Arthrobacter crystallopoietes: one gene and its partner. The protein of the gene in region 1 interacts with the protein of each later gene in a pairwise test. Links are inferred from orthologs where the notes say so. Each region holds a gene or a part of one and is shown on either strand. Other genes may lie near its edges.

Region 1 (3,249 bases):
TCCAGATCCTGGGGCGTGGGTGTGCGCGGGTCTTCCATGGCGCGGTCCTTCCTGACTGTGCGGACATGCTGGTGCGGGCTGTTTGGTGCGGCGGGCGGGCAGACAGACCGGGCCGGCTTGAATGCTGCCCCGGCTTCCCGACCATGTCCTGTCCCGATGCGGACGACGCTTCGGCGCTGCCTCGGTTCCGTCGGCCGCCGCTGCAGCCGGGCAGACCGGCTATTCCGCTGGTTTCCCGGCCTGTTTGTCCGGCTTTTCCTCGGCCTTTTCTGCGTTCTCTTCCGCCGGCACGTCGGTAGCTGCCCGCTTCACCGAGTCCCACAACGCGTCCACCCACGGCAGGTTGGACGGCGCCGCCACGGACGCATGCTCCTCGGATTCGCTCAGCCCCTCGGTCCCGGTCACCAGATAACGTGTCTCACCCGGCATTACATAGAATATGCGATCGCGGGCCTGTTGTTTGATGTACTCAGGGTCTTCCCAGCGTGCCAGCTCCCGCTCCAGCTTGCTCTGGGTCTTCTGCTCGGCTGCAATTTCGCGTTCCAGCGCGGCGATTTCGGAGCGTTGCTCGATGAAGATCCGCACCGACGGGGCCAGCAGAATGGTGATCGTCACCAGCACGACGGCGAGGGCCAGCATACGTCCGGAGAAACCCCTTGCCGGAACCGGCGTGCTTCCGGTGCCGTCACCGCCGTCCTCCGGCCGATCCTGCGGCGTCGTCCTGCTGATGATGGGTTGCCGGATGGCGCCGGACAGCTCGCGACGTTCGGCTGCACGGGCTTCCGACGGCGACGGCTTCTTTTTGGGGCCTTCGGCTTTGGCTCCGTGGGACTTCGCCTCGGAGCCGCCGAAGTCTGCACGGATGACCTTCGCTTCGGACGGGGCGCTTTGATGCCCCGCTGCACCGCTGTTGGTCCGTCCTGCATTCCCGGACATGGAACCACCCGGCACCCCTGAACCGGAACCTGTTTGCACAGGCCCGTTGCCACTGGCCGGGCGGCCGGCACGTGGCACTCTGGGGCGTCGGGTGGCCATGGAACTCCTAAATCATTCGTCGTCGGGAGGAAATGAGGTTATCAGTCCCCGCTTAAGACGATACAGATTCAGGGGCAGGTTCAGGCTTTGAAACGCGGGAAAGCGCCGGCACCTGCGTAGCGCGCGGCGTCGTCGAGCTCTTCTTCGATGCGCAGCAGCTGGTTGTACTTGGCCACACGCTCGGATCGGGCCGGGGCACCGGTCTTGATCTGGCCCGCGTTGGTGGCCACCGCGATATCCGCAATGGAGGTGTCCTCGGTCTCGCCGGAGCGGTGCGAGGTGATGGTGGTGTAGCCATTGCGCTGTGCCAGCGAGACGGCTTCCAGGGTCTCCGTGAGGGAACCGATCTGGTTGACCTTGACCAGCAGCGAGTTCGCGGTGTTGGCGTCGATACCCTGCTGCAGGCGCTCGGGGTTGGTGACGAAGAGGTCGTCGCCCACCAGCTGCACCTTGTCGCCAATTTCGGCCGTGAGGGTGGCCCAGCCTTCCCAGTCGTCCTCGTCCAGCGGGTCCTCGATGGAGACCAGCGGGTAGTCGGCCACGAGCTGCTTGTAGTACTCGCTCATCTCGGCCGCGGTCAGGGACTTGCCCTCGAACTGGTAGGCGCCGTCGGAGTAGAACTCGGAGGAGGCGACGTCCAGAGCCAGTGCGATTTCCTTGCCCGGAGTGTAGCCGGCCTTGTTGATCGCCTCGGTGATCAGGTCCAGCGCGGCGCGGTTGCTCGGCAGATTGGGGGCGAATCCGCCCTCATCGCCCAGTCCGGTGGACAGGCCCTTGTCCTTCAGCACGGTCTTGAGGCTGTGGTAGACCTCGACGCCCCAGCGCAGGCCTTCGGAGAAGGTGGCGGCACCCAGGGGCACAACCATGAATTCCTGGATGTCGACGTCGGAGTCGGCGTGGGAGCCGCCGTTGAGGATGTTCATCAGCGGAACGGGCAGCACGTGCGCGTTCGGTCCGCCCAGGTACTTGTACAGCGGCAGGTTGGCCGACTCGGCGGCAGCGTTGGCCACGGCCAGCGAAACGCCCAGGATCGCGTTGGCGCCCAGGTTGGACTTGTTGGAAGTGCCGTCCAGGTCGATCATGGTCTGGTCGATCAGGCGCTGGTCGGTCGCATCGCGGCCTACCAGGGCGGGCTGGATGGTGTCGAGCACCGCGTTGACGGCCTGGCTGACGCCCTTGCCCAAGTAGCGGTTCTTCTCGCCGTCGCGGCGCTCGGCCGCTTCGAACGCACCGGTGGATGCCCCGGACGGGACAGCAGCGCGGCCCATGGAGCCGTCCGAGAGCAAGACCTCAACCTCAACCGTGGGATTGCCGCGGGAATCAAGGATTTCACGCGCGTGGATGGCATCAATAAGCGCCATTGATTGCTCCTGTTCATTGGAACGAAAGATGAAACTCTTTACAACAGGCCGCCGGACAGCGCTGTCGGTCTAAGCGTAATCGAGAACGAGGCGTGCTTATGCGCCCGTTACGCTGCGTTGAAACCGGCGGACCGCGCCCCGCAACGCCTGCTCCGCGTCCAGGCCTGCGGCCGAGGCTTGGCGGACGACGGCGAGCAGCAGGTCTCCGAGTTCGGTTTCCGACGCCGGTGGCCGGCTACCTGCCTCGAAGCTTCCCGGCTGCTGGTCCACCGGAAAGCCCGCGCGCCTGGCGCGGTCGATCGACTTCGCCGCCAGGGTCAGTGCGGGCAAGGTCGGCGGGATGCCGTCGAACGGGCTATCCCGTTCGGGGCGCTCACCTTGCTTCACCGCATCGTAGCTGGCGACGATCTCCTCGATGCTTCCGGGGAACGACTCCTGCAGCGAACCATCGGGCTTGAACACATGCCGGTTCCGGCGGACCAGCTTTGCGCTCAGGTACTCGGCCACATCCTCGAAGTTGAAGTTGCCGGCCTCCTCCTGGATCCGGGCATGCAGCAGCACCTGGAAGAGGACGTCGGCCAGTTCGCCTTTGAGTTCGGCGGCTCCAGTGCCCGGCCCGGCCTCGATGACCTCGGCCAGCTCGTGGGACTCCTCGATCAGGTACTCAACCAAGGACTCGTGGGTGAGCGCAGCTGTCCACAAGCAATGCTCGCGCAACTGCGCCACCACCTGCACAAGCCGGCCGACCGCCGTCGTGCTTTCAGCCATGGCAGGTTCAGCCTTGGTAGGCCCTGAATCCTTCGGCGATGTACTCGACGAGCGCTTCACGCTCTTCCAACGGCAGGAAGGCTGC
Region 2 (3,177 bases), 850 kb from region 1 along the record:
TCCCCCTCCCGTGGCCTCCGGCGTGGGGTCCGCAGCTGCATAGATGACGTTGCCGATGCCTGCGTCGACGATAGCTGCGGCGCACGGTCCCGTGCGGCCCTGGTGATTGCAGGGTTCAAGGGTCACCACCATGGTGCAGTCGGAAAGGTCCTGCTGCTGGGATATCCGGTGGCGCAGATTGGCCAGCGCGTCGATTTCCGCATGCGGCGAGCCGGCACCGCTGTGGTAGCCGATGCTGAGCACTTCACCGGTGGCGTCCAGAACTGCCGCGCCAACCAAAGGATTGGCGCCGCGGTAGCCAAGCTTGGCGGTGTCCAGTGCAAGATCCATCGCCCGGTGTTCCGCAGGCGAGAATCCCTGGTTGCTCATGACCGGCCCCCTGCGCCGACGCGGGCAACCGGCAGAAGGGTTTCAACGTCGGGCTTGGACCGATTCTTGGCCTGCCACCAGACAAAGAACCCGATCAGCGTGAACACGCCGTAGAAGAGGTACATGAAGGCTGACGCGTAGTAGCCGGCACTGAACAGCAGCGGGACTCCCACGATGTCGACCGCCACCCAGATCAGCCAGAACTCCACCCAGCCGCGCGCCATGCCATAGGTGGCAAGCAGCGATCCCGTAAACGTCCAGGCGTCCGCCCAGACAGGTTCGTACGAACCGAGTGCGGCGAAGACCGGAGTCAGAGCGACGGTGCCTAGGATCAGGCCTGCCACCAGGCCGATCCGGGCTTTGCCGGATGCCCATTGGGGGGTTACCGCATGGCCAGCGCCGTCCTGCTTGCTCTGGCGCCAGCGCTGCCAACCGTAGACCGCCACTGCGATAAACATGATTTGGCGGCCGGCCTGGCCGAGCAGATTCGCAGTATTGGCTGAGCCGAAAAGCGACCCGAGAAACACCGTAAGCAGCAGGGCGTTGCCGATGATACCGACGGGCCACGCCCATACCTTGCGGCGCATGCCGCCAAGGGCGCTGAGGAGGCCGAAGATGTTCCCTACGACTTCGCGCAGCAGCAGTGAACTGCCGGCGACGGGAATCTGAGCTTCAAAGAGCCACCGCAGAAAATCCATGTCGTTCCTTTCCGAAAGCCGCGGCGGCTCCGGGGTAACGACAGTGCGGTAGGTTCAGGCAGTGGACGTGGTTCCGCACGGAACCTACGCACCGCTGGCTGTTCTGCCAACTGTACGTGCTTCTCCCATCCAGACTTTAACTGTCGGTACCGGAATTTCACCGGCTCAACCGTTGCCCTGAATTCCTTGCGGAATCCGTGGCGACGGGTCGCGGACTATAACCGCCGGTTCGGACTTACACCGACCCCGGAGCACGTTGTTTGTGGTTGTTATTCTGCCACAACCTGCATCGCAGGCCTCATATTCCTGTCATGTCGTGTAATACATGACACATCAAGCTGCTTCGGCGGATTTGCGCAAGGCGGAGATCGCGGCATCCGGATCGTCGGCACCGTATACGGCCGACCCTGCGACGAAGACGTTAGCTCCCGCTTCCGCTGCCCGCTGGATGGTTTCTTCGGTCACGCCGCCGTCCACCTGAATCGCCACGGGCAGATCCGAACCGGCTATTGCCGAAGCTGCCCGACGGATCTTGGGAAGTGTTACATCAAGGAAGGCTTGCCCACCGAATCCGGGTTCAACGGTCATGATCAGCAGCATGTCCATTTCGGGGAGCAGATCGAGGTAGGGCTCGACGGCGGTGCCGGGCTTCAGTGCCATGCCTGCCTTGGCCCCGCGTTTGCGCAGCTCACGGGCCAGGCGGACGGGGGCGGATGCGGCCTCGACATGGAAGGTCACTGAATCAAGGCCTGCATCCGCATAGGCCGGCGCCCAGCGGTCCGGGTCCGCAATCATCAGGTGCGCATCCAACGGAAGCCGGCTGATCTCCTGGATCCGCTCCACCACGGGCAGCCCGATGGTCAGGTTCGGCACGAAGTGATTGTCCATGACGTCAACATGCACGGCGTCGGCGGAACCAATCCTCCCCAGCTCGGCCTCCAGATTGACGAAATCGGCGGACAAGATACTTGGGTGTATGCAGCACTGAGCCATCTGGATCCTTACTTTGCGTTTCCGGCTGAATTGTCTGAGATCTTCTTGCGCAGCAAGCCCAGGAACATTGCGTCTGTTCCGTGGATATGCGGCCAGAGCTGGGCCGTTGATCCTTCCGTCTGTGCATGGCCCGCCTGGAGATTTCCCGACAGGCTGACTGCATCCAGCGCCGCCGCCGAATCCAGCAGCTCAATGTCAGGATGGCGGCGCAGCGCGTCGGTGACCACGGCGGTGGTTTCCGCTGGGTGCGGCGAACAGGTGACGTACGCTACCAACCCGCCAGGCTTCACCGCAGCCAGGGCTGAATCCAGCAGTTCGCGTTGCAAGGGCGCCAGTTGGGCAACGTCGGACGGTTTGCGCCGCCAGCGCGACTCGGGCCGGCGCCGCAGAGCACCCAGGCCGGTGCAGGGAGCGTCTACGAGGATCCGGTCGAACTCTTCGGGCTGCAACTGGCCAAGGTCACGGCCGTCCCCGGTACGGACTTCCCAGACCTCACGGTCGACGGGCCGAAGAGACTGCCGCACCAGCTCGGCCCGGTGTTCGGCCGGTTCGTTGGCCAGCAGGGTCGCTGACTTCTTGGCGGCCAGGGCAGCCAGCAGTGCGGCCTTGCCCCCCGGTCCGGCACAAAGATCCAGCCAGCGCTCGGGACCCGAGGTCAGGGTCTGCGCTTCGGCCAGGGCGCGGGCGACCAGCTGTGAGCCGGCATCCTGAACTCTCGTTGTTCCCGTCCGGACGGATTCCAGACGTCCTACGTCGCCTCCGGAGAACAGCGCCGAATCCTGTACCAGGGAGCCCGGTTCCGCGCCTGCCTGAATCGCTTCGTCCAGGGTGCCGAGCCCGGGCAGGGCCACGAGGTTCACCACCGGTGCGGCATTGTCCGCAGCCAGCAGATCCTCGATTTCCCCGACGCTGCGGCCGTGCCCGACGAGGGACTGTCGCATCGCCCTAACAATCCATTCCGGATGGCTGTGCACCAAAGCTGCAGCGGCTACGGCGTCCTGCTGGCCGGCAGTCAGTTCCTCGGTCCAGCCGGCGAGTTCCTTGGCGGAAACTTTCCGCAGTACGGCATTGACCAGTGCGCCCGGGCCAGCTCCGATGACAGCGCGCGCCAGTCCGA

Evidence for each region.
Region 2: the proteins of eno (region 1) and rpe interact in binary tests that used the Escherichia coli proteins (3 or more experiments, as listed by UniProt). The link is inferred for Arthrobacter crystallopoietes from one-to-one orthologs.

What each region holds. Positions count from the first base shown.
Region 1 is NZ_CP072014.1:2,209,300-2,212,548, reverse strand. Bases 257-3,190 are described here. They hold eno (phosphopyruvate hydratase), read right to left. Parts: upstream 2,397-3,190; coding sequence 1,116-2,396; downstream 257-1,115. Other genes in these bases: J5251_RS10245 (adenosine deaminase), read right to left, coding at 3,172-3,190; J5251_RS10250 (MazG nucleotide pyrophosphohydrolase domain-containing protein), read right to left, coding at 2,493-3,164; J5251_RS10260 (FtsB family cell division protein), read right to left, coding at 257-936. Outside these bases: J5251_RS10265 (DUF501 domain-containing protein), read right to left, coding at 1-38; more of J5251_RS10260, read right to left, coding at 220-256; more of J5251_RS10245, read right to left, coding at 3,191-3,249. UniProt on the Escherichia coli protein: Catalyzes the reversible conversion of 2-phosphoglycerate (2-PG) into phosphoenolpyruvate (PEP). It is essential for the degradation of carbohydrates via glycolysis.
Region 2 is NZ_CP072014.1:3,060,500-3,063,676, reverse strand. The notes cover bases 231-3,092. They hold rpe (ribulose-phosphate 3-epimerase), read right to left. Parts: upstream 2,061-3,092; coding sequence 1,401-2,060; downstream 231-1,400. Other genes in these bases: J5251_RS14020 (RsmB/NOP family class I SAM-dependent RNA methyltransferase), read right to left, coding at 2,069-3,092; pnuC (nicotinamide riboside transporter PnuC), read right to left, coding at 366-1,067; ribD (bifunctional diaminohydroxyphosphoribosylaminopyrimidine deaminase/5-amino-6-(5-phosphoribosylamino)uracil reductase RibD), read right to left, coding at 231-369. Outside these bases: more of ribD, read right to left, coding at 1-230; more of J5251_RS14020, read right to left, coding at 3,093-3,177. UniProt on the Escherichia coli protein: Catalyzes the reversible epimerization of D-ribulose 5-phosphate to D-xylulose 5-phosphate.